Linked DNA regions of Oceanicoccus sp. KOV_DT_Chl. Each later gene encodes a partner of the first gene's protein in a complex. Links are inferred from orthologs where the notes say so. Each region holds a gene or a part of one and is shown on either strand. Other genes may lie near its edges.

Evidence for each region.
Region 2: the proteins of UNITIG_RS16200 (region 1) and holA are in contact, whole or in part, in a cryo-EM structure (PDB 8GIZ), measured with the Escherichia coli proteins. The link is inferred for Oceanicoccus sp. KOV_DT_Chl from one-to-one orthologs.
Region 3: the proteins of UNITIG_RS16200 (region 1) and dnaN are in contact, whole or in part, in a cryo-EM structure (PDB 8GIZ), measured with the Escherichia coli proteins. The link is inferred for Oceanicoccus sp. KOV_DT_Chl from one-to-one orthologs.

The regions. Positions count from the first base shown.
Region 1 is NZ_FQLF01000004.1:141,881-148,952, forward strand. Bases 1,478-4,450 are described here. They hold UNITIG_RS16200 (DNA polymerase III subunit delta'), read left to right. Parts: upstream 1,478-2,452; coding sequence 2,453-3,448; downstream 3,449-4,450. Other genes in these bases: mltG (endolytic transglycosylase MltG), read left to right, coding at 1,478-1,780; tmk (dTMP kinase), read left to right, coding at 1,806-2,456; UNITIG_RS16205 (PilZ domain-containing protein), read left to right, coding at 3,542-3,901; UNITIG_RS16210 (TatD family hydrolase), read left to right, coding at 3,976-4,450. In the rest of the region: pabC (aminodeoxychorismate lyase), read left to right, coding at 1-735; more of mltG, read left to right, coding at 728-1,477; more of UNITIG_RS16210, read left to right, coding at 4,451-4,749; UNITIG_RS16215 (potassium channel family protein), read right to left, coding at 5,009-5,791; UNITIG_RS16220 (beta-N-acetylglucosaminidase domain-containing protein), read left to right, coding at 5,919-7,016; UNITIG_RS16225 (hypothetical protein), read left to right, coding at 7,044-7,072. UniProt on the Escherichia coli protein: Part of the beta sliding clamp loading complex, which hydrolyzes ATP to load the beta clamp onto primed DNA to form the DNA replication pre-initiation complex.
Region 2 is NZ_FQLF01000002.1:508,913-515,985, reverse strand. The notes cover bases 1,352-4,325. They hold holA (DNA polymerase III subunit delta), read right to left. Parts: upstream 3,224-4,325; coding sequence 2,480-3,223; downstream 1,352-2,479. Other genes in these bases: leuS (leucine--tRNA ligase), read right to left, coding at 3,807-4,325; lptE (LPS assembly lipoprotein LptE), read right to left, coding at 3,227-3,775; UNITIG_RS25485 (hypothetical protein), read right to left, coding at 2,205-2,441; UNITIG_RS06030 (SDR family NAD(P)-dependent oxidoreductase), read left to right, coding at 1,406-2,155. In the rest of the region: UNITIG_RS06040 (acyl-CoA dehydrogenase family protein), read right to left, coding at 1-412; UNITIG_RS06035 (DUF3313 family protein), read right to left, coding at 609-1,271; more of leuS, read right to left, coding at 4,326-6,284; lnt (apolipoprotein N-acyltransferase), read right to left, coding at 6,319-7,073. UniProt on the Escherichia coli protein: Part of the beta sliding clamp loading complex, which hydrolyzes ATP to load the beta clamp onto primed DNA to form the DNA replication pre-initiation complex.
Region 3 is NZ_FQLF01000002.1:1,809,207-1,816,074, forward strand. Bases 1-2,769 are described here. They hold dnaN (DNA polymerase III subunit beta), read left to right. Parts: upstream 1-716; coding sequence 717-1,823; downstream 1,824-2,769. Other genes in these bases: dnaA (chromosomal replication initiator protein DnaA), read left to right, coding at 1-624; recF (DNA replication/repair protein RecF), read left to right, coding at 1,855-2,769. Also shown: more of recF, read left to right, coding at 2,770-2,976; gyrB (DNA topoisomerase (ATP-hydrolyzing) subunit B), read left to right, coding at 3,031-5,442; UNITIG_RS12345 (hypothetical protein), read right to left, coding at 5,604-6,122; UNITIG_RS12350 (HD domain-containing protein), read left to right, coding at 6,660-6,868. UniProt on the Escherichia coli protein: Confers DNA tethering and processivity to DNA polymerases and other proteins. Acts as a clamp, forming a ring around DNA (a reaction catalyzed by the clamp-loading complex) which diffuses in an ATP-independent manner freely and bidirectionally along dsDNA.

The DNA.
Region 1 (7,072 bases):
ACACTTCGTGTCGTTAATCGGCGTGCAGTGTTTGTTGATCGTCATCTGCGACGCTTAGTCGATGGCTGTCAGCGCTTATCGATTGCATTGGATGTTGCGTTGGTGCTTGCTGATATAAATACTTTGTTGTCAGGTTGTGATCATAGTTCCTATATCCTTAAAATAATTATCACCCGTGCGGGACAAGCTCGTGGTTATAGACCAGGCATTGCAGTCGGCTGTCATCGTATTGTTTCAATCACAAAAGACAGTAGCGACTATCAGCAGCAGCGTGCAGCGGGCGTAAATGTCCGTGTGTGTGATACGCGTTTAACCGTTAATCCCGCTTTGGCCGGAGTTAAGCATCTGTGTCGATTGGAAAATGTATTGGCTAGAGCCGAGTGGTCGCAAGCGTCGATTACTGAAGGTTTAATGTTGGATACTGATGGTCGACTCATTGAAGGGACTATGTCGAATGTATTTCTGGTTTTATCGGGCCGGTTGTGGACGCCCAAGCTACATCGATGCGGGGTCGCCGGTATTATTCGCGGAGTAATTTGTGAGGTGTTAAGTCCTGAGTGCCTGCAACGCGACTGTATCCTTGAGGATGTTTATCGCGCCGATGAAGTTTTTATTTGTAATAGCTTGATTGGAATTTTGCCGGTGACCGCTATCGGTTGCCATCAAAAAAATGTCGGAGCATTTACGTTGGCATTGCAGCGTTTGTTGGCCTCGGCGGAGAAAGGTAATGATTAAACGGTTGTTCGTTATTGCTGTGTTGTTATTGGCCGTCGGTAGTGTTATTTCATTCTCATATGTACAGCGCTATATGGACAGTCCTTTGGATTTATCAGCCGATGGGCTGGAATATAATTTATTAAAAGGCAGTTCTTTTCATTCAGTGATTGCTGATTTAACCGCTGAGGGCGCCCTAAGCAACCCGCTGCTATTAAAAATATATTCTCGTTTGAGTGGTAAGGGGCGGCATATTAAAGCAGGGGATTATTTTTTTGCAGCAGGTTTGACGCCCCGTCAGTTGCTAAACAAATTAGAGCGTGGTGACGTTCGATATTATACGGTCACTTTAGTAGAAGGTTGGAATCTAACACAAGTTATCGCTGCACTGCGTGCTCAGTCTCAGCTTAAGCAAACACTTGATACTTCGGCTGAGTTACTTACACCGGCATTGCTGGGTCTAGACAAAGAATATTCTTCTTTGGAGGGGTTGTTATTTCCCGATACTTATCGCTATCAACGAGGCATTTCAGATTTAGAACTATTGCAGCAAGCCGCAGCACGTTTACAGCAGGTTTTGCTCGAGGAGTGGCAGCTTCGCGAGGAGGGTTTGCCTTACGCATCACCTTATGAGGCGTTGATAATGGCTTCACTGATTGAAAAAGAAACCGGTGTGGCGAATGAGCGGCCGATTATTGCGGGAGTGTTTGTGCGTCGTTTGCAAAAAGGTATGCGATTACAAACAGATCCGACGATAATTTATGGTTTGGGTGCCGGGTTTGATGGCAATTTACGTTCGCGTCATTTAAAAGATAAAACTAATATTTATAATACCTATCGTTACCATGGCTTAACGCCTACACCGATTGCGCTTGCTGGTAGAGAGGCGATACACGCGGCGTTGCATCCCGCTAAAGGAGATGCCCTATATTTTGTTGCTAAAGGTGACGGCAGCCATTATTTTTCGAGCACGCTTGAGGAGCATCAACAAGCGGTGCGCAAATATCAAATTTTTCAACGCAGTAAAAATTACTCATCTATGCCGGATAGTAAGCGGCAAGGTTGAGTGTGAGGAGAGTGTTTTTTTGTCAGTGACGCGTGGTGTCTTTATTACCATAGAGGGTGGGGAGGGCGTAGGTAAGTCCACTAACATCCAGTATTTGGCTGAGCAATTATCGTCTGCGGGCATCGCTTTGTGTTTGACGCGTGAGCCTGGCGGCACGCCGTTGGCAGAAGATGTCCGGAAATTGTTATTAAGCCCGAGAGAGGAAGCTGTGGCGGAAAATACCGAGCTGTTATTGATGTTTGCTGCCAGGGCGCAGCATATCGCTCAGGTCATTGAGCCTGCTTTGGCCAGGGGCGAGTGGGTTATTTGTGATCGATTTACCGATGCAACCTATGCTTATCAGGGCGGTGGAAGAGGTATCTCGCTGTCAAAAATCTCCGATCTGGAGCAGTGGGTGCAAGGTGAATTGCGGCCAGATTATACCTTGCTTCTGGATGCGCCGGTTGACGTAGGTTTGGGGCGGGCACATAAACGCGGCGAACTCGATCGGTTTGAACGGGAGCAGCAGGATTTTTTTGATAAAGTCCGTGCGACCTACTTGTCTCTGGCGAAGGCTAACCCTGATCGCTTTAGGATTATCAATGCGGCTCAATCGCTGGCTGAAGTGCAGCAAGATTTGGCTATAGTTATTACTGAAATGTTAGCCGCAGTTGCTGGCTTAAAGGCTAGCTCATGACGGAAGCTGCTGCGGCCATCAGATTACCTTGGCAAGAGCAACAATGGCTGCACTTAGTTGAACTGCATCAGCAAAATACCTTGCCTCATGCCATTTTGTTGGCAGGGCCTCAGGGGATAGGTAAGCAGCGGTTTGCTGAAGCGTTTACTCAATATCTATTGTGTGAGTCTCCGCGTCAAAATGTCGCTTGCGGAGAATGTCGCCAGTGTGGATTTATTCAAGCGGGTTCACACCCGGACTTGAAGTGGATTGCACCTGAGGAACGTGGTAAGCAAATTAAAATTGATCAGGTAAGGGCTTTGGTAGAGTCACTTGGACATACCGCTCAGCAAAGTGGTTATAAAGTTGTCGTATTGGCACCGGCTGAGGCAATGAATATTAATGCTGCGAATGCGTTGCTAAAAAGTCTTGAAGAGCCTGCTGCGAAAACGTTACTGGTATTGATTAGCGATGCGCAAAGCCAATTGTTGCCAACGATACGTTCACGCTGTCAGGTTGTTGGCTTTCCTTTGCCGTCTATGCCAATAGTTAAAGATTGGCTGGCCACATTGGCACCGGCCAGTACATCGTTAGAGCTGCTCTATGAGGAGGCTGCTGGTCAGCCAATGACTGCATTGGAGTTGTTAAGTGACGATGGTTTAGAGCGTCGCCAACAATTAATGACGGATTTCAGTATGCTGCTTTCAGGGCGCTTGTCAGCATTGGCGTTAGCTGAAAAATGGCAACAGTATGATTTGCGCGATATTCTGTATTGGCTGGCAAACAAGTTTTCTGGCTTACTAGCCCGGCCCTATGTCGCTGAGGAAGGTGAGGTTGCAGCAGGTGTCGCCGAGTTGTTCAAGCATATGCCCTTGATAAGTGCGCGCAACTTATTTGCTCTACTCGATCAAGTCACTAATCTACGAGTTAGCTTGGAGCGGGGTGCAAACCCCAATAAACTGTTGGCACTGGAAAGCTTGTTGCTCGAATGTTGTGAAAAAAATCACAGTTAGACAGCGGCTTGAGTATGGTGAATCTGTCTAACTAGGTCTATTCTTAGGTGTGGATAGATTAATGAATAGTAGCCTCGGGAGGCAATCTCTGGAATGAATACAGCTAGCGCACCGCAAGGTGCAAGAAATGGCATTCTTTCGCTAACGATAAAAGATAAGGCCGTATTGTACGCTGCCTATATGCCTTTTTTAATTAATGGTGGATTGTTTATCCCCACTAATAAACCGTATAAAGTAAATGATGAAGTCTTTATGCTGCTGAATTTAATGGATGAGCCTGAAAAAATTCCGGTGGCAGGGCGGGTGGTTTGGGTGACTCCTCGTGGTGCTCAAGGAAATCGCGCCGCCGGTATCGGTGTTCAGTTTAATGGTCAGGATGATACCGCAAATAATAAAATTGAAAATTATTTGGCTGGCTCCCTGGATTCTGATCGACCTACTCATACTATGTAATGATGTTTTTAACCAATTATACGGCCCGGTTTACCGGGCCGTAGTCGTTTTAATATGCCAGTATCAGAGTTTTTATGTTTGTAGATTCCCATTGTCATCTTGATCGCCTGGATTTATCGCCTTACGGTAATAGCCTTGAGGCAGCTGTCGATGCTGCCAGGCAGTGTGGTGTTGAGAGGATGCTTTGCATTGGTGTTGATATGCAAAATGCACAGACCGTAGTAGATATCGCCAATCAATTTGAAGGTGTTCATTGCTCTGTCGGAGTACATCCAATGGATGTCGCAGATGACTTGGTGGATAGGAACCAGTTACGAGCGTTGGCGACTCAGCCCAAAGTCGTCGCTATTGGTGAGACTGGACTGGACTATTTTTATTCAAAAGAATCAGCGCTGCTACAGCAAGAAAGTTTCAAGTTGCATTTAGCGTTGTCTGCAGAGCTTGCCAAGCCAGTGATAGTGCATACTCGGGACGCTCGTGAGGACACTATTCAACTAATCCGTGAATATGGTGATAGTAGTGTTGGAGGCGTTTTGCATTGCTTTACTGAAAGTTGGGAGATGGCTAAGCAGGCGCTTGATCTAAATTACTATATTTCCTTTTCGGGTATCGTCACCTTTAAGAATGCAGATACGCTGCGGGAGGTGGCGCGTAAAGTGCCGCTGGACCGGTTGTTGATTGAGACCGACTCGCCATATCTGGCCCCCATACCCTATCGTGGGAAAAAGAATGAGCCTAAGTATGTGGTAGAGGTTGCCAGCTGCCTTGCTGAATTAAGGGGTTTGCCGATTGATCGAATCGCAGAAATCACTTCAGATAACTTCGATAACTTACTGTTTAATAAATAATTAATGTTTATCTTTGCGTAGTTATAAAGTAAGCATAAATAAAAAAACCGGCGCCCTTGGAAGAGTGCCGGTTAAGACCATTTAGGAGTGAAACATGGAGGGATTTACGGCCCGCCAGTTCCAGTAGATGTCTGCTTGAACATAGGGGATAAGACATCTGCATGTTTAAGTATCGTTAAAGTTGTCATCTTTGCCAGTCTGTGTTGGTCTCTTTTTAAACACTTTTTTCATAACCAGTCTGCGTGTTATCTGCTTAGGTTCATAAATCCGGAGGCTCATTTTTTTGACTAAGCGATTCCAGTTGCTGTTCAATCCGGTTGAGTTGTTTTTCTATCTTTTTAAGTCGTTTATTTTCATTTTGATCTCGCTGGCTTGCGATGAAGTAAGCTGAGGTATTTGCGGTAATCAGAGATAGGAGCACTATACCGAGTAATATCAGGATGCCTGCGATAATTCTGCCTTGCTGGCTAACTGGGACGATATCGCCGTAACCGACGGTTGTGGCAGTTATCCAGGCCCACCATATGCCATCGGCAGGCGTGTTGATGGCTGGATCAATGGCCGCAATTAGATAGCCTGCGAAAATGATAAAAATGGCACTTACCGCCAGTGTGGCGCCAAGATGGTTGCGGGCAAGGACGCGTTGAATTGACCCTGATAGTTGTAGCATCAGACTGACGAAAATTAAGATGCGTAAAACGCGCAGCCCTCCTACTGTCGGGCTATCCAGCCAAAGCATAGGAAAGCCACTGATTATGATGACTAGATTAAGCCAGTTATGCGTCAGGTAGCTTTTAGTGTTATCGACAAGAAGGGACAGCACACAGGTTTCAATAACAAAGAACAGCCAGACCCCCCAGTCAATATAGTTATTATGCAGTGTCGCTTGAGTAGTCGTTTCCCAATACCAGCTGATCACTATCCATAACGCGAGTAGAAGTAGCGGTAAGTCCAGTCGCTTGGCCCACATTTTCGCTCGAGGATTTTCATGGGCGCCTACGCCGCTGAGCCCGATCCAGTCATGCAGTCTCTTGTTGGTCATGACATTACTCTTTGCTTGCCTGATTCCTTTGGTTTTTGCAGCATACTTCAGTTGATGTACTTTATCGAATTGGCAAAATAGGTCGCTGATTATACTAATGTTTTAAAGTTAACTTGGCTTGTGTAACATGCCAGCTTTCTTATTGCCGGCAAGCGCTACCATGTTTGGTTTTTTTTATGGAGTAATCGAGGGATTCTATGGTCGGCAATGGTCATGGCAGGCTAGAGCTGATTACGCTGCTTTTTTGAAACAGTTCGGTTTTGATTGTTACATTTATGCCCCCAAAGGTGATTCGTATTTGCGATCTGACTGGCGTCAGCGGCACCCTGAGGAGGAATGGGAGAAGCTGCAGAGGCTATCTGCACATTATCATCTCGCGGGTCTGCGCTGGGGGCTGGGTATTTCTCCTCTGGGATTGTCTGAATCTTATTCTCATAATGATAAGAGTGAGTTACAGTCGAAAGTTAAACAAATATCTACCTTATCGCCAGACATTCTTTGTATCTTATTTGATGATGTAAGAGGCGATATTGAAGGGATCGCCGAGCGTCAATTGGAGATCGTTGGAGATATTTTAGCCGTCAGTACCGCGGCGAGGCATATCGTTTGTCCGACCTATTATTCATTTGATCCTGTACTTGAGCAGGTATTCGGGCCAATGCCTGAGGGGTATTTAGCCATGTTAGGTGCCGGCTTGCCTGCAGAAGTCGGTGTTTTCTGGACTGGAAATCAGGTGATATCTCAGCAGTACAACCAGCCGGATTTAGCTAAAATAACTGCGATGCTACAGCGCGCCCCAGTACTTTGGGATAATTATCCGGTTAATGATGGTCGGCTGACGAGTCAGTATTTACATTTGGCACCCTACAGTGGACGCTCGGGGGCTCTCGCTCAGTGGACGGCAGGCCATGTGGTGAACCCTATGAATCAGCCTTCATTGTCTCAATTTGTGTTGCAGACGCTTGCAGCTGTTTATGCGGTGCGTGCTTACTCGGTTGATGATGTGTTAGAGCAGAGTTTTGCTTGGTTGGGGGACGATCAATTGGCTGAGCAACTAGCTACAGATATGCACAGTTTCCAATTTGAAGGCCTGCAGTCATTGGATGTCCAGGTCAAAACACAGTTATTCGAGACTTATAGTCGGTTTAATCACCCGGTTGCCGATGAGATAGCAGCATGGTTGGCCGGTGAGTATACGTTTGATCCGGCCTGTTTGACCGGTTGATAGCAGCTAAATTAGGAAGGTTGGAAGTTGATAATTGATGTCATTGTAAGCGCCGA
Region 2 (7,073 bases), on another replicon or contig:
CGGAACCGGGTTCCGAGTAGCCTTGTGCCCAGCGAATATCACCGCGGACAATTTTAGGAATATGTTCTTGTTTTTGTTCTTCCGAGCCATACTCCAATAAAGCTGGCCCCAGCATCCAGATGCCCAAATCAAACAGCGGTTTGCGCGCATTAATCGCTTTCATTTCTTCGGTAAGAATTTTTCCTTGCTCGGGGCTCAAGCCGCCGCCGCCATATTGAGATGGCCATTCCGGACAAGTCCAACCTTTGTCGGCCATGCGCTCTAACCAGTCTTTGGCATCCTGGCTGGGAAAGGTTTTATTGCGTCCCGCCCATACTTGTTCTTTGCTGCTGGCAGGTGAACGCATGGATTGCGGGCAGTTGGCTTCCAACCAGGCACGGGTTTCAATACGAAATGTTTCCAAAGCGTCCACTCGGACCTCCTTCGGTAAAGGTAATTAAATGGGCTGTTTCGCGGGGAATAGTACCTTAACCGCGGTCGCAGAATGGTAATAGATATTAGAGCTTGGGGGCTGAAACTCAATAGCTTGAGGTTGCGATCTGATTAACAATTAGGGTCAGCTAGTGCTGGCCCTGAATGATGGGGGGTGTTAGTGGAGTTGCTGTTGGCTATGGGCTGGTTTCTATCTGGTTGCCAATCAGGGTAGCCACTTGTCTGAAAGCCTGAAGGCAATCACTCCAGTAGCGCACACTGCTCACACGGGTCATGGTGCTAACACCACTACCACGTTGGCCGGTGGTTTTCTCGCCTACACTGTCGAGTAGTATTTGGCCGCTATTATCAAATAGCTGTAGTTTGATGGTCATGCTGCTGCTTTCGTTGACGACAGTAGTCTGGCGCAGGGGTTTATCATTTTTTATCGATGCGGTGAGGTAGAGGTCACTAATGTCTGTTTTTACTAACAGCACATCATCACCGGTTTCAGTGGTGAGCTGCCAGCCAAATTGCTGCTGCCACTGTTTGCTTACTGCTTTGACAAATTGCTCGTTAAATATTTTGCGCTCAGCTTCATCAAATTGAAAGTCCTGTTCGCGGTAGAAAGATAAATCTGCCGCGGAGCGTTTTTTGTAACTAATGCTTAGTGGCTCGATGTTGATGCGTCGATAGCGATTGAAATCAATGTTGGCACGGATCAGTAGCTGATCGAAACTGCTGTTAGTAACCGGCGTTAATCCCTGCGCGGTAGGTGAGCCAAATTCAGGATTAGGTGAGTTACAGGCAGAGAATGTCATGCACAGTAAGAGGCCTGTGATGAATGCGATTGATTTCATAATATGACTCCTGTTTTTTGCGCTGTATCGGTCTAATAGGTTGTACCGTTTGGCTAGTGTAGGGTTTGAATGTTGACCTGTATAGCGCTAGCGTTCAAGCTCTGCTCAATGCGAATAAAAATTGGGAGTAAACCATGCAACGTTTTAGCAATAAAGTCGCTTTAATTACCGGGGCCGCATCGGGCATAGGTCGTGCTGCCGCTGAACGCTTGGCCAGCGAAGGTGCCAGCGTATTGTGTACAGATTTAAATGCAGAAGCACTAACAGAAACGGTGGCAGCGATAACTGCCGCGGGAGGTAGTGCTGCTGCCCATGCTTTTGATATCAGTAATGAAGAGCAGGTTAATAACTGTGTGCAAGCGGCTATTGATATCTATGGCAAGTTGGATGTGATAGTGAATATGGCCGGTATATTAGGTTTTCATTCCACTCACCAATTGGATCTGGCGACCTGGCAAAAAATTATTGATGTAAATTTAACCGGTACGTTTTTACTGTGCAAAGCGGCCTTGCCACATCTGTTAGAAACCAAGGGCAATATTGTGAATGCGGCGTCTACTGCTTCGCTGGCAGGTTTGCCTTCTGGTGCCGCTTATTCAGCAACTAAGGGTGGCGTGCTGGCGATGACCCGTTCTATTGCGGTGGAATATGCCAAGCGTGGAGTCCGCGCTAACTGCATCTGTCCTGGTGATATTAAAACCAATATGACAGCAAATATCAGTATGCCGGATGATTATGATTACGACTTGCTGGGGCGGATTAGTTCGATTACCGGGCCCAAAGGGCCTGAAGTAGTGGCCGGGGTCATTGCGATGTTGGCATCGGAAGATGGCGCCCATATTACCGGCGAAGATATTCGTATGGATGGTGGGACCTTGTCCTGATAACGTTTGCCAGATTTTAAACGGGTGTTTTTGTAGTGTGGGTAGTGTATTAGTGTTGTAAAAGTAATTCTCTACCCGCCATTGCCATCACCAGCTGTTCTAATAAATCCCAGCTGTTGTCTTTACTCAAGCCTTTGATCGACCGGTCAATAGTGTTAGCGGTTTTAATCATGCGGGTTAGCTGTTTGACATTGAGCCGGCGCAGCGCGTTGCTGACCAATGGTTTACGTTTATCCCACACGCGTTGGCTTTGTAGCACACGGTCAATGCCATTACCTTGTTCGATTTGGGTGGCGCAATGATACAGCGTGCGTAGTTCTCTGGTTAATGCCCATAGCAGTACGGGGGTTCGGTGCCTTCAGCTTTTAACCCCTGCAAATTTTTCAAACAGCTACTGACATTACCTTCCAGCGCGCGATCGACTAAACCAAACACGTCATAGCGAGCATTATCCGCTACCGCCGCAGTAATCGTGTCGGCATCGATGGTATCGCCATCGGTGTAGAGCCTTAGTTTTTCTATTTCCTGAGCGGCGGCCAATAAATTACCTTCCACTCTCTCGGCCAGCATTTGGATGGCTTCGCTGCTGGCGTTCAAGCCCAACCTGCTCAAACGGTTGTTGATCCAGCGGGGTAATTGCGCCATTTCAATCGGCCAGCACTGCACTGAGGCACCGGCGGCCTCGATGTTTTTATACCACTTGGTACGGGTGCTAGCGCTTTCCAATTTATTGCAAATAATCAGCAGGACATTATCGGGCGAGGCATTTGCGGCGTACTCGGTAAGAGCCTTGCCTCCGGCATCCCCGGGCTTGCCGGTTGGCATGCGCAGTTCAATTAATTGCCGTTCGGCGAACAACGACATGGCTGCCGCGGAGGCTAATAGTTCGTTCCAGTCGAAGCCGGTTTCTACATGTAAAACTTCACGACTAAAACCCTGTCGGCGGCAGCTTAGGCGAATGTCATCACAGCATTCTTGTACTAGCAAGGTTTCATCGCCGCTGACGATATAGATGGGTAGCAGGGTTTTTGAGAGGTTTTGTTTAAGTTGATCCGGGCGGAGTCGCATTTTTTATTGCACCAATGAGGTGGTTGCAGCGGTGGGTTCAGCCATTGGAGGTTCAGTCGTATAATCAAATGAGCGTAATTGCCGGGCAATCTTTGCCCCCAGGTTTTTTAACATTTCACGCCGTAATATCGCTTCTTCCTGATAAGTGCTGACCACTTTGTTAGGGTCATTGGGCATAATACGTCGTTCAATGATAGTGCTAGGTCCAAGTACGCGCTGGCCTTTAGCGTTTAGTAATTCAAAGACGACTGTTTGTTCCAGCTGGTATTCGATAGCTCTGGCTCGCTCGCCAACCGCAGTGATGCGCTTGTCGCTAGCTGCTTTACTTATCGCTAGTTGGTAGTTTGCTTCTTCGGGGGCAGTGGTGATTGTTATACCGTTGGCCATGAGTTCATTGCGCAGCTCAATGGCAAGAGAGCCAGAATTCTGGAGGCCGGTGATGATGATGGGTTCAACCCCTGCAGGTAAATTTATATTGCCGCGTAAATGAAAGCCACAGGCACTGACCAGCAGGCTACTAATAAGGACAAATGCTTTCAGATAATGCGGCATGCTATTTCCAGTTCAGAGCGTGAATTAATAACTATTTAACGGCAATGGTAACTAGTTTGCCCACAATATATTTTTTCATTTTTATTTCTTTGCCGTCGGTAAATTTTTGCACGTTACTGTCGGCAAAGGCTAGTTCAAAAACAGTGGCTTCATCGGCATCGGCGGCTACTTCAATTTTGCCACGAACCTTGCCATTAATCTGCACTACCAGCTCAATACTATTTCGAACCAGTGCCGCCTCGTCGACGGTAGGCCAGTGTGTATCAATAACCGCGCCAGTATTACCCAGTGCGCGCCAGAGTTCATGGCAGAAATGTGGCGTGATAGGTGCAAGCATGATGATTATGGCCTGTAATGCTTCTCGTTCTACTGCTAGTCCCTGACCGCTATTGTCCTGCAACTTGGCAATATCGTTAGTTAGCTCCATAATGGCGGCGATGGCAGTGTTAAAGGTTAAGCGGCGGCTGTAATCATCGGTAATTTTAGCGATGGTTTCATGGGTTTTGCGGCGTAAATCCTGTTGTTCACGGCTGAGGTTGCTGCTATCCAATGCAGGAATATCAGTCTGCTGCAGGTGATTGAATACGCGGTTCCACAAACGATTAAGGAAGCGGTGAGCGCCGCCTACCGCAGAGTCTGACCATTCCAGCGATTGTTCCGGTGGCGCGGCAAACATGATAAATAAACGCACGGTGTCGGCACCGTACTGTTCGATGAGTTGTTGCGGATCGACAGTATTGCCCTTGGACTTGGACATTTTGCTGCCATCTTTTAATACCATGCCCTGACACAATAGACGGTCAAAGGGTTCGTCACAGTTGATCAGACCTTCATCACGCATCAGCTTGTGAAAGAAGCGGGCGTATAACAGGTGCAGTATGGCGTGCTCGATACCACCGACATATTGATCGACCGGCAACCAGTAATTAGCGGCATCGGGGTCTAGCATACCGTCTTTGTAATCGGCGCTGGTGAAGCGGGCGTAATACCAGGAAGATTCCATAAAGGTATCGAAGGTATCGGTTTCACGTTCTACCTCTTGCCCATTGAATTCATCTTTGCGCCATTCAGGATCACTTTTGATCGGTGAACTGACGCCGTCCATTACCACGTCTTCAGGCAATAAAATGGGTAGGCGATCAGCTGGGACTGCGATTTCACCGCCGTCAGGCAAATTAAAAATCGGAATCGGTGCGCCCCAGTAACGTTGGCGGGAAACACCCCAATCACGAAGGCGATAATTAATCGTGCGGCGACCATGGTCAATACTTTCTAACTTATCGGCTATGGCGTTAAAGGCGCCATTAAAATCCAGACCATCAAATTCTGCAGAGTTGATGGTGAGGGTATGGTCTTTGCGGGCATACCAGTCTTGCCAAGTGCCAGTATCAAAAGCGGTGTCGTTGTCGTTATTGCTGGCAATGACTTGCTTGATAGGTAATTGATATTTATTAGCGAAAGCAAAATCGCGCTCGTCGTGGGCGGGAACAGCCATCACCGCACCGGAGCCATAATCCATTAGCACGTAGTTAGCGATCCACACGGGAACTGGTTCGCCGGTTAGTGGGTGCAGGGCATTAATGCCGGTGGCAATCCCCTTTTTTTCCATCGTGGCCATATCAGCTTCAGCGACAGAACTGGTTTTACATTCATGAATAAAAGCTTGTAGCTCGGGGTTGCTCCCGGCTAACGCCAGACTAATTGGATGCTCGGCAGCGAGGCTGACATAAGTGGCACCCATCAGCGTATCGGGGCGGGTGGTATAGACTTCGATATTGCTGATGTCAGCAATGCTGGTTTCCAGATCAAAGCGCATTTCTACGCCTTCGCTGCGACCAATCCAATTGCGTTGCATGGTTTTGACTTGTTCGGGCCAGCCGTCCAGTTGATCAAGATCCGCTAATAATTGGTCGGCGTATTCGGTGATTTTAATAAACCACTGCGGAATTTCTTTGCGTTCAACAGGGGTGTCACAGCGCCAGCAGCAGCCGTCGATAACTTGCTCGTTGGCTAATACGGTTTCATCTTGAGGGCACCAGTTAACAGCCGAGGTTTTTTTATACACCAAACCTTTTTCGTATAAACGAGTGAAAAACCATTGCTCCCAACGGTAGTAATCGGGTTTGCAAGTGGCGAATTCTTTTGACCAGTCATAGGCAAAGCCCAATTGCTTTAATTGGTCGCGCATATAATCGATATTGCTATCAGTCCACGGTGCCGGTGCTGTGTTGTTTTTTACTGCGGCATTTTCCGCTGGCAGGCCGAATGCATCCCAGCCCATGGGCTGCAGTACATTTTTGCCCTGCATGCGTTGATAGCGGGAGATAACATCGGCAATGGTGTAATTGCGCACATGGCCCATGTGCAGTTTGCCGCTGGGGTAGGGAAACATAGCCAGGCAATAATATTTATCTTTGTTGGTATCAACGTTGGCGACAAAACTGTTGTTGTCGGCCCAAAATTGCTGTGCCTGTTGTTCGATGGTCTTGGGGTTGTATTGCTCTTGCATTGTGGGCCTTACTGAATTTATTGCGGCGAAAAAATTAGTCGCGCATTTTAGCAGCAAAAAGCCCTGAACTATAGCTATAAACCGCCAGACAACTTATCCAGCAGATTAATAGGATGGGCCAGCTGCCAGCGAGTGCGAATGGGGTCATGCCCTGATAGGCGTAGGCCTGCCCGCGAATGATTTCGCGCTGGAATTGTTTGCCCTGCACAGTGATCTGTCCGCGTTGATCGATAATTGCACTAATACCGGTACCCGTTGCGCGGAGTAAATAACGACCGGCTTCCAGCGCGCGCATTTGTGCCATTTGAAGATGTTGTAATGGGCCGATGGAGGCACCAAACCACGCGTCGTTGCTGATGGTAATCAGCATATCTGCCTCGGGCAGCCATTGTGAAACCAGATCCGGATAGACGATTTCGTAGCAAATGAATGGAGCCAGTGAAATCTTGCCGGCTTTGATAGCGGGTTGATTTGCGGGGCCGGCACTGAAGGCAGACATCGGTAAATCAAAAAATTGAATCAAGCCGCGCAATAAGTTTTCCAGAGGCACATATTCTCCGAAAGGCACCAGCCGCTGTTTGTGGTAAGTGCCACTACCGGCCCCAACTGCCATAATGCTGTTGTGATAACGGCGGGCTTGCTGGTCAGTGGCAGGGTACAAATAGGGTATGCCGGTAATCAGGGTGGCATTATATTGGTTGGCTTGTTGAGCCATGTCATCGACAAACCCTTTTGCCTGTTGATAGTAGGCAGGGATGGCTGCTTCTGGCCAGATCACGATATCGGCAG
Region 3 (6,868 bases), on another replicon or contig:
GGCCAGCAAATGATTCTCACATGCGATCGCTATCCTAAAGAAATTAATGGGTTAGAAGAGCGATTAAAATCCCGGTTTGGCTGGGGCTTAACCGTTGCGGTAGAGCCGCCTGAGCTGGAGACGCGTGTAGCTATATTAATGAAAAAGGCGGAGCAGGCTTACATTGACTTACCTGGAGATGCCGCGTTTTTTATTGCCCAGCGTATTCGTTCCAATGTTCGTGAATTGGAGGGTGCATTAAAACGGGTGATAGCAAGTGCTCACTTCACTGGTAGGGCTATTGATATTGAGCTTATTCGTGAATCATTGAAGGATTTATTAGCCCTCCAGGATAAACAAATAAGCCTGGATAATATTCAGCGTACTGTTGCTGAGTACTATAAAATTAAAGTTTCGGATATGATGTCGAAGCGCCGCAGCCGCTCGGTGGCAAGGCCCAGACAGGTTGCCATGGCTTTGGCCAAGGAGCTCACTAATCATAGTTTGCCAGAGATTGGCGATAGCTTTGGTGGTCGCGATCATACGACGGTATTGCATGCATGCCGAAAAATAAAAGAGCTGGAAGAATCCGATGCGGATATCCGCGAGGACTGTAAGAATCTACTTCGTTCATTAACAACGTAGCCGGATTTAACAATAAGATATGCCACCAGCTTGAAGCTGATGGTTGCTAACTAACACAAGATATATCCCTACCGATAAGGATTGAGATCAACATGAAATTTGTGATTTCCCGTGAAGCCCTATTAACCCCATTAAATCTGGTTGCTGGCGTGGTCGAGCGCCGTCAAACCCTGCCTATATTATCTAATGTGATGTTGGAGCTTGAGGGAAATCAGTTATCTATCACTGGGACAGACTTGGAAGTTGAGTTGGTTGGCCGTGTTACCTTGGAGCAAGCTCCTCAATCTGGTGGTGAAATTACCGTTCCCGCGCGCAAGTTGGCGGATATTTGTAAATCTTTGCCCGATGGTTGTGATATAGAATTTAGCTTGGATGACCAGCGCGTTATTGTTCGTTCAGGTCGAAGCCGTTTCACCCTGTCTACACTGTCTGCTAGCGACTTCCCTAATGTTGAGCAAAGCCCCGGGAGTCAGAACTTCTCTGTTAAACAGGGAGACCTTAAGCGCTTAATAGACCGCACTAGTTTTGCCATGGCGCAGCAAGATGTTCGTTACTATCTTAACGGGATGTTATGGGAAGTTCAGTCCGGTCAATTACGGGTTGTCGCCACAGATGGTCACCGTCTGGCGCTTTGTACATTAGCAGCGGATATTACCAGTTCCGAGAGTTTGCAGGTCATTCTTCCTCGTAAAGGGGTTATCGAGTTGGCCCGGTTGATGATGAATGAAAATGATGATGTTCAAATCGTCATAGGCTCTAACCATATTCGTGCAACAACCAATGAATTTACCTTTACCTCAAAGTTGGTTGATGGGAAGTTCCCGGATTATGACCGTGTATTACCGAAGGCCAGTACCAAAACTATTTTTGGTTCAAGAACAGACTTAAGACAGGCCTTTTCACGTACGGCTATCCTCTCTAATGAAAAGTATCGTGGTGTTCGATTACTCTTATCTGACGGCAGTATCCAGATTGTTGCTAATAATCCCGAGCAAGAAGAAGCCGAGGAAATTGTTTCTGTAGAATATCAGGGAGAATCCCTGGAAATTGGTTTTAATGTCAGCTATCTGCTGGATGTTATGGGTGTTCTGAGTGGTGAAAAGGTTAAATTATCTTTAGCGGATGCTAACAGCAGTGCTTTACTAGAAGAATCAGAGGCTGGTGATTCTATGTATGTTGTCATGCCGATGCGTTTATAAGCTTTCCTCTGTTTGATTAACTGATTCTACTTTGTTAATTCGCAGGTTAGAAATTACCGGGGTCCGAAACCTAAGCAGAGCCTGCCTTGAGAACTTATCGCCTATTAATATATTGTTTGGTGATAATGGTGCAGGCAAAACCAGCGTTTTGGAATCTATTTACCTACTCTCTTCAGCCCGCTCTTTTCGGGGCCATAAGCTTAAACCCCTTGTCAATATTGATATGGATAGCTGTGTTAGCTTTGCTGAGATTGATATTGAAGGCCTTGGCTATCAGCCGGTTGGCATTAAGCGTTTTAAAGCCTCTGCTAAGCCTGGTGTTATCAAGGTAGCTGGTCAACATGTTAAATCTGCATCTGTATTAGCTGAGAACCTCCCGCTACAAGTTATTAATGCTGACACATTTCAGTTGCTGGAGGGGTCCCCGTCTGTTCGTCGACAGTTTTTGGACTGGGGTGTGTTCCACGTGGAACATCAGTTTTATAGTGTCTGGAAAAGCGCTCAACGCTGTTTAAAACAACGGAATAGTTTGTTGCGGCATGCTAGAATAGACCAGCCTCAACTGGCTGTATGGACGTCAGAGCTGGTTCAGCATGCAGAGCTTATACATGGTTATCGAGCGGCCTATTTTACACAGTTGGTTCCTGTTTTTGAGAAGGTGTTAGACCGTCTTATAGATCTTGATGGCTTGCAGCTTGCTTATTTTCGAGGTTGGGATAAGGATAGGACATTTACCGAAGTGTTGGCTTCTAATCAGCAAAGAGAGCAGGAACAAGGTTATACATTGTCTGGTCCACACCGGGCAGACTTAAAGTTACGTTATCGTGCGAGTAACGCTGCGGATATATTATCTCGTGGTCAGCAAAAACTTGTTGTTTGCGCGCTAAGGGTCGCCCAAGGGTATTTGCTGTCGCAGTTAACCGGGAAGTCCTGCGTGTTTCTGGTGGATGATTTGCCTGCAGAGCTGGATTTCCGACATAGAAAGGCGCTGTGTGGGCTGTTTGAAGAATTACAGTGCCAGGTTTTTGTAACCTGTGTTGATCATAACGACTTGGTTGGTTGTTGGGGTGATGACACGTCAATATCAATGTTCCACGTGGAACAAGGTAAGATTTCAGAGGTTGTGGCTGGCGGTTTTGCACCGGCTCCATAATGAATGCTGCTAAAGCGGCAAGAATAAGTTTAAACACTAGCAATGGGTTTACTAATGAGCGAAGAACATAGTTACGATTCGTCCAGTATCAAAGTTTTAAAAGGGTTGGACGCGGTGCGTAAACGTCCAGGCATGTATATTGGTGATACCGATGATGGTACCGGTCTACACCATATGGTGTTTGAGGTGGTAGATAACTCAATAGATGAGGCGCTGGCAGGTCATTGCTCCAAAATAAAAGTGGTTATTCACCCTGATGAGTCGGTTAGTGTGTCAGATGATGGCCGTGGAATTCCAACGGAAATGCACGAAGAAGGGGTGTCTGCTGCTGAAGTTATAATGACGGTATTGCACGCAGGCGGTAAGTTCGATGACAACACCTACAAGGTATCCGGTGGTTTGCATGGTGTTGGTGTTTCAGTAGTTAATGCACTGTCGGAAGAATTAAAGCTGACCATCAGGCGCGGCGGTAAAATCTTTGAGCAGATATACAAGCATGGCGTGCCCCAGCAGCCACTGGCTATTGTGGGTGATTCAGCAGTAACGGGTACAGAGATTCGTTTTAAGCCATCATCGGCGACCTTTACCAATATTGAATTTCACTTTGATCAGTTAGCTAAGCGCTTGCGAGAGTTGGCGTTTTTGAACTCTGGTGTCCACATTGAGCTGAAGGATGAGCGTAGTGGAAAGTCTGAAGATTTTATCTATGAAGGTGGGCTCAGTGCATTTATAGAGTACCTAAACACCAATAAGACTATGATTAATAAGCAGTTTCACTTCAATACCATGACTGAAGATGGTGTTGGTGTGGAAGTCGCATTTCAATGGAATGATGGATATCAGGAAAGTATCCATTGTTATACCAATAATATTCCTCAACGTGATGGGGGTACTCACTTAGCCGGTTTCCGTGCATCTTTGACCAGAAGCTTGAATGGCTATATTGAGCGCGAAGGGTTTGCCAAGAAAGCAAAAGTGTCTACCAGTGGTGATGATGCACGTGAAGGCCTAACGGCGGTTATCTCAGTAAAAGTGCCTGATCCCAAGTTTTCTTCACAAACTAAAGATAAGCTGGTTTCCTCTGAAGTTAAAACGGCCGTTGAACAGGCAATGAACCAGGCTTTTGGTGATTATCTGATTGAAAACCCCAATGAAGCTAAATTAGTCGTTACCAAGATGCTGGATGCGGCCAGGGCTCGTGAAGCTGCTCGAAAAGCCCGTGAAATGACGCGCCGAAAAGGCGCCTTGGATATTGCTGGGCTGCCGGGTAAATTGGCTGATTGTCAGGAAAAAGACCCTGCACATAGTGAGGTTTATCTGGTGGAGGGAGACTCTGCTGGTGGTTCGGCTAAACAGGGGCGTGATCGTCGTACGCAGGCCATCCTGCCGCTTAAAGGTAAAATCCTGAATGTAGAAAAAGCACGCTTTGATAAAATGCTTTCGTCGCAAGAAGTTGGCACCATAGTGACGGCGTTAGGTTGCGGTATAGGAAAATCAGAATTCAATATCGATAAGTTGCGATACCACAGCATTATCATTATGACGGATGCGGATGTTGATGGTTCTCACATCCGCACCCTGCTTCTAACGTTTTTCTTTAGGCAGATGCCAGAATTAATTGAGCGCGGTCATATTTTTATTGCGCAACCGCCGCTGTATAAAATCGCTAAAGGAAAGCAGCATCAATATATAAAAGACGAAGAAGGAAAAGACCAATACCTCACGCAGTCTGCTTTAGAAAATGCTAGCTTGCATGTGAATGCCGATGCACCAGGTATTAGTGGCGCATCTTTAGAAGAATTAGTCAGCCATTATCGCAGTGTAATGTCGACAATCGAACGTTTGTCACGCCTCTACCCTAATCATGTAATGAAACAAATGGTGTCCTTACCAGAGCTAACCGTAGAGCAATTGCGCGATCAAGCTGTTGTACAGCAGTGGAGCCAGCAATTGCAAACAAGACTCGGTGCTGGCGGTAATGGACAAGCTACACGGGTGAGCGTAAAGGAAGATCCCGAGCGGCATAATTTTTTGCCTCAGGTTATCGTCACCTCTCACGGTGTTGATACTGAATACTTATTTAATCAGGATTTCTTTTCTTCCAATGACTACAAGGCCATTGTTGGTTTGGGTTTAAAGCTAAATGGATTGTTAGAAGAAGGCGCTTACGTCCAACGCGGCGATAAAGTTGAAGAGGTTAGTGAATTTAAACAGGCATTAACCTGGTTGATGGATCAAGCAGAGAAAGGCCTAAACATCCAGCGCTATAAAGGTCTGGGTGAAATGAATCCAGACCAACTTTGGGAAACCACTATGGACCCTGAAGTCCGCCGGATGTTAGTTGTGACTATAGAAGACGCCATTGCGGCTGATCAAATATTCACTTGTTTAATGGGTGATCAAGTTGAGCCGCGGCGTGAGTTTATTGAAGAAAATGCCCTGAAAGTGGCTAATTTGGATATTTAAAAACGGTCGTTGTGGGTTCTCACGGGAAATGAAAAATTCTCACCTAAAATGAATCAATATTTTTAGGAAAGTAGTAATAAAATCAATGAGTTATTGAAAATAACCATATTTTAATTATGGTTAAATGGTCGGGTAAAAGGATTTATCCGACCAAAAACTACCTATTCGAATGTAGCCATTTCAATAGATTTATTACTAAATTGATCTGTATTTCCATTGGCTATCCAAAAGCTTATGACATCTTCCCCTGTTTTAAGTACTTCGACCTTCAATACTTCATCGGTGGCCTCTTCATCATAAGGGGCTTCTAGCCCGTGAATAGTTGTTGCGTCACCCACCACAGCATAATCAAGCTTCTTAGGCTTGTTTGCTGAAAGCTTCTGCCCAGTAATTTTTATTGTAGAGTCATTTTCAACACCAATACGGTGAATAAACGGCCCAACCACTTCATGATAACCTGGCTGAGCAGGAGGCATATGTCTATAGGTGGGTTGTGTCGCCAGTAAGGTTGAATCTACCCAGTAGGATAAAGACTTGGTTCGCCTGTCTTTCTCTTCCTTTATTCGTCGTTGACGCTTTTCTTCCTCCCACTCAATACGTCGTTGCTCGGCCTCCATCTCTGCTTTTTCATGAAGCTTAGCAAGAGCTATTGGCTGCCATGCCCAAGCCACATTCAGCATGGTGGGATGATTAAAATCGGGTCAACAGTTAGTTATCACAGCTGGCTACATGTTTTGGAATTATAATGATTGGACTTAGTATTAGTGCCAGAGACGTTAGAAGGCGTCTAACAAATGCTGGGTGTAGTCCAGTTTGGATGTGGAAAAGGTGTTTTTAGATAAGTAATAGGTATTAATTAGTACATAGTGTGTGGTGAGTGATCACTAACTACCAAATGTAGGATAATGCTTTCAAAGTATCAAAATTAAACTACAGTTATACATTATAAACCTATGATTATTGTAGAGTTTTTGGCAATATTGGCTCTTACAATAAGTAAATTTACCCTTATACTGTTTTTTTATACAGTCGTGTTACTTTCGCAGCTACACTTAAAAATACAGGTAAAGCATTAACCAGTTTATAACTTATGAAAATATTGCCGTTCATAAGTTTTTGTGTGCGCGTATATTATTAAGGCGTTTAATAATTTAGGGGAGATCGTTCTCAAAAGCTGTTCTTTTAAAAGAGCTTAAATATTTGAGTAAGGATTAATTATGGAAAGTCAGAAAAAAATACTTAATAACGAAAGCGTTTATATTCAAGCTATTATAAAAGATGAATTTTATTCAAAGTTAGTAGCAACTGATGCTTTTCAGCGACTTAGACATATCTCTTTTTTAGGCGCGATAGATTATACAAGCGGCATATATAGTGATGATGAAGGCGTTAGAGCGCAACGGAGTCGCTATAGTCATTCGCTGGG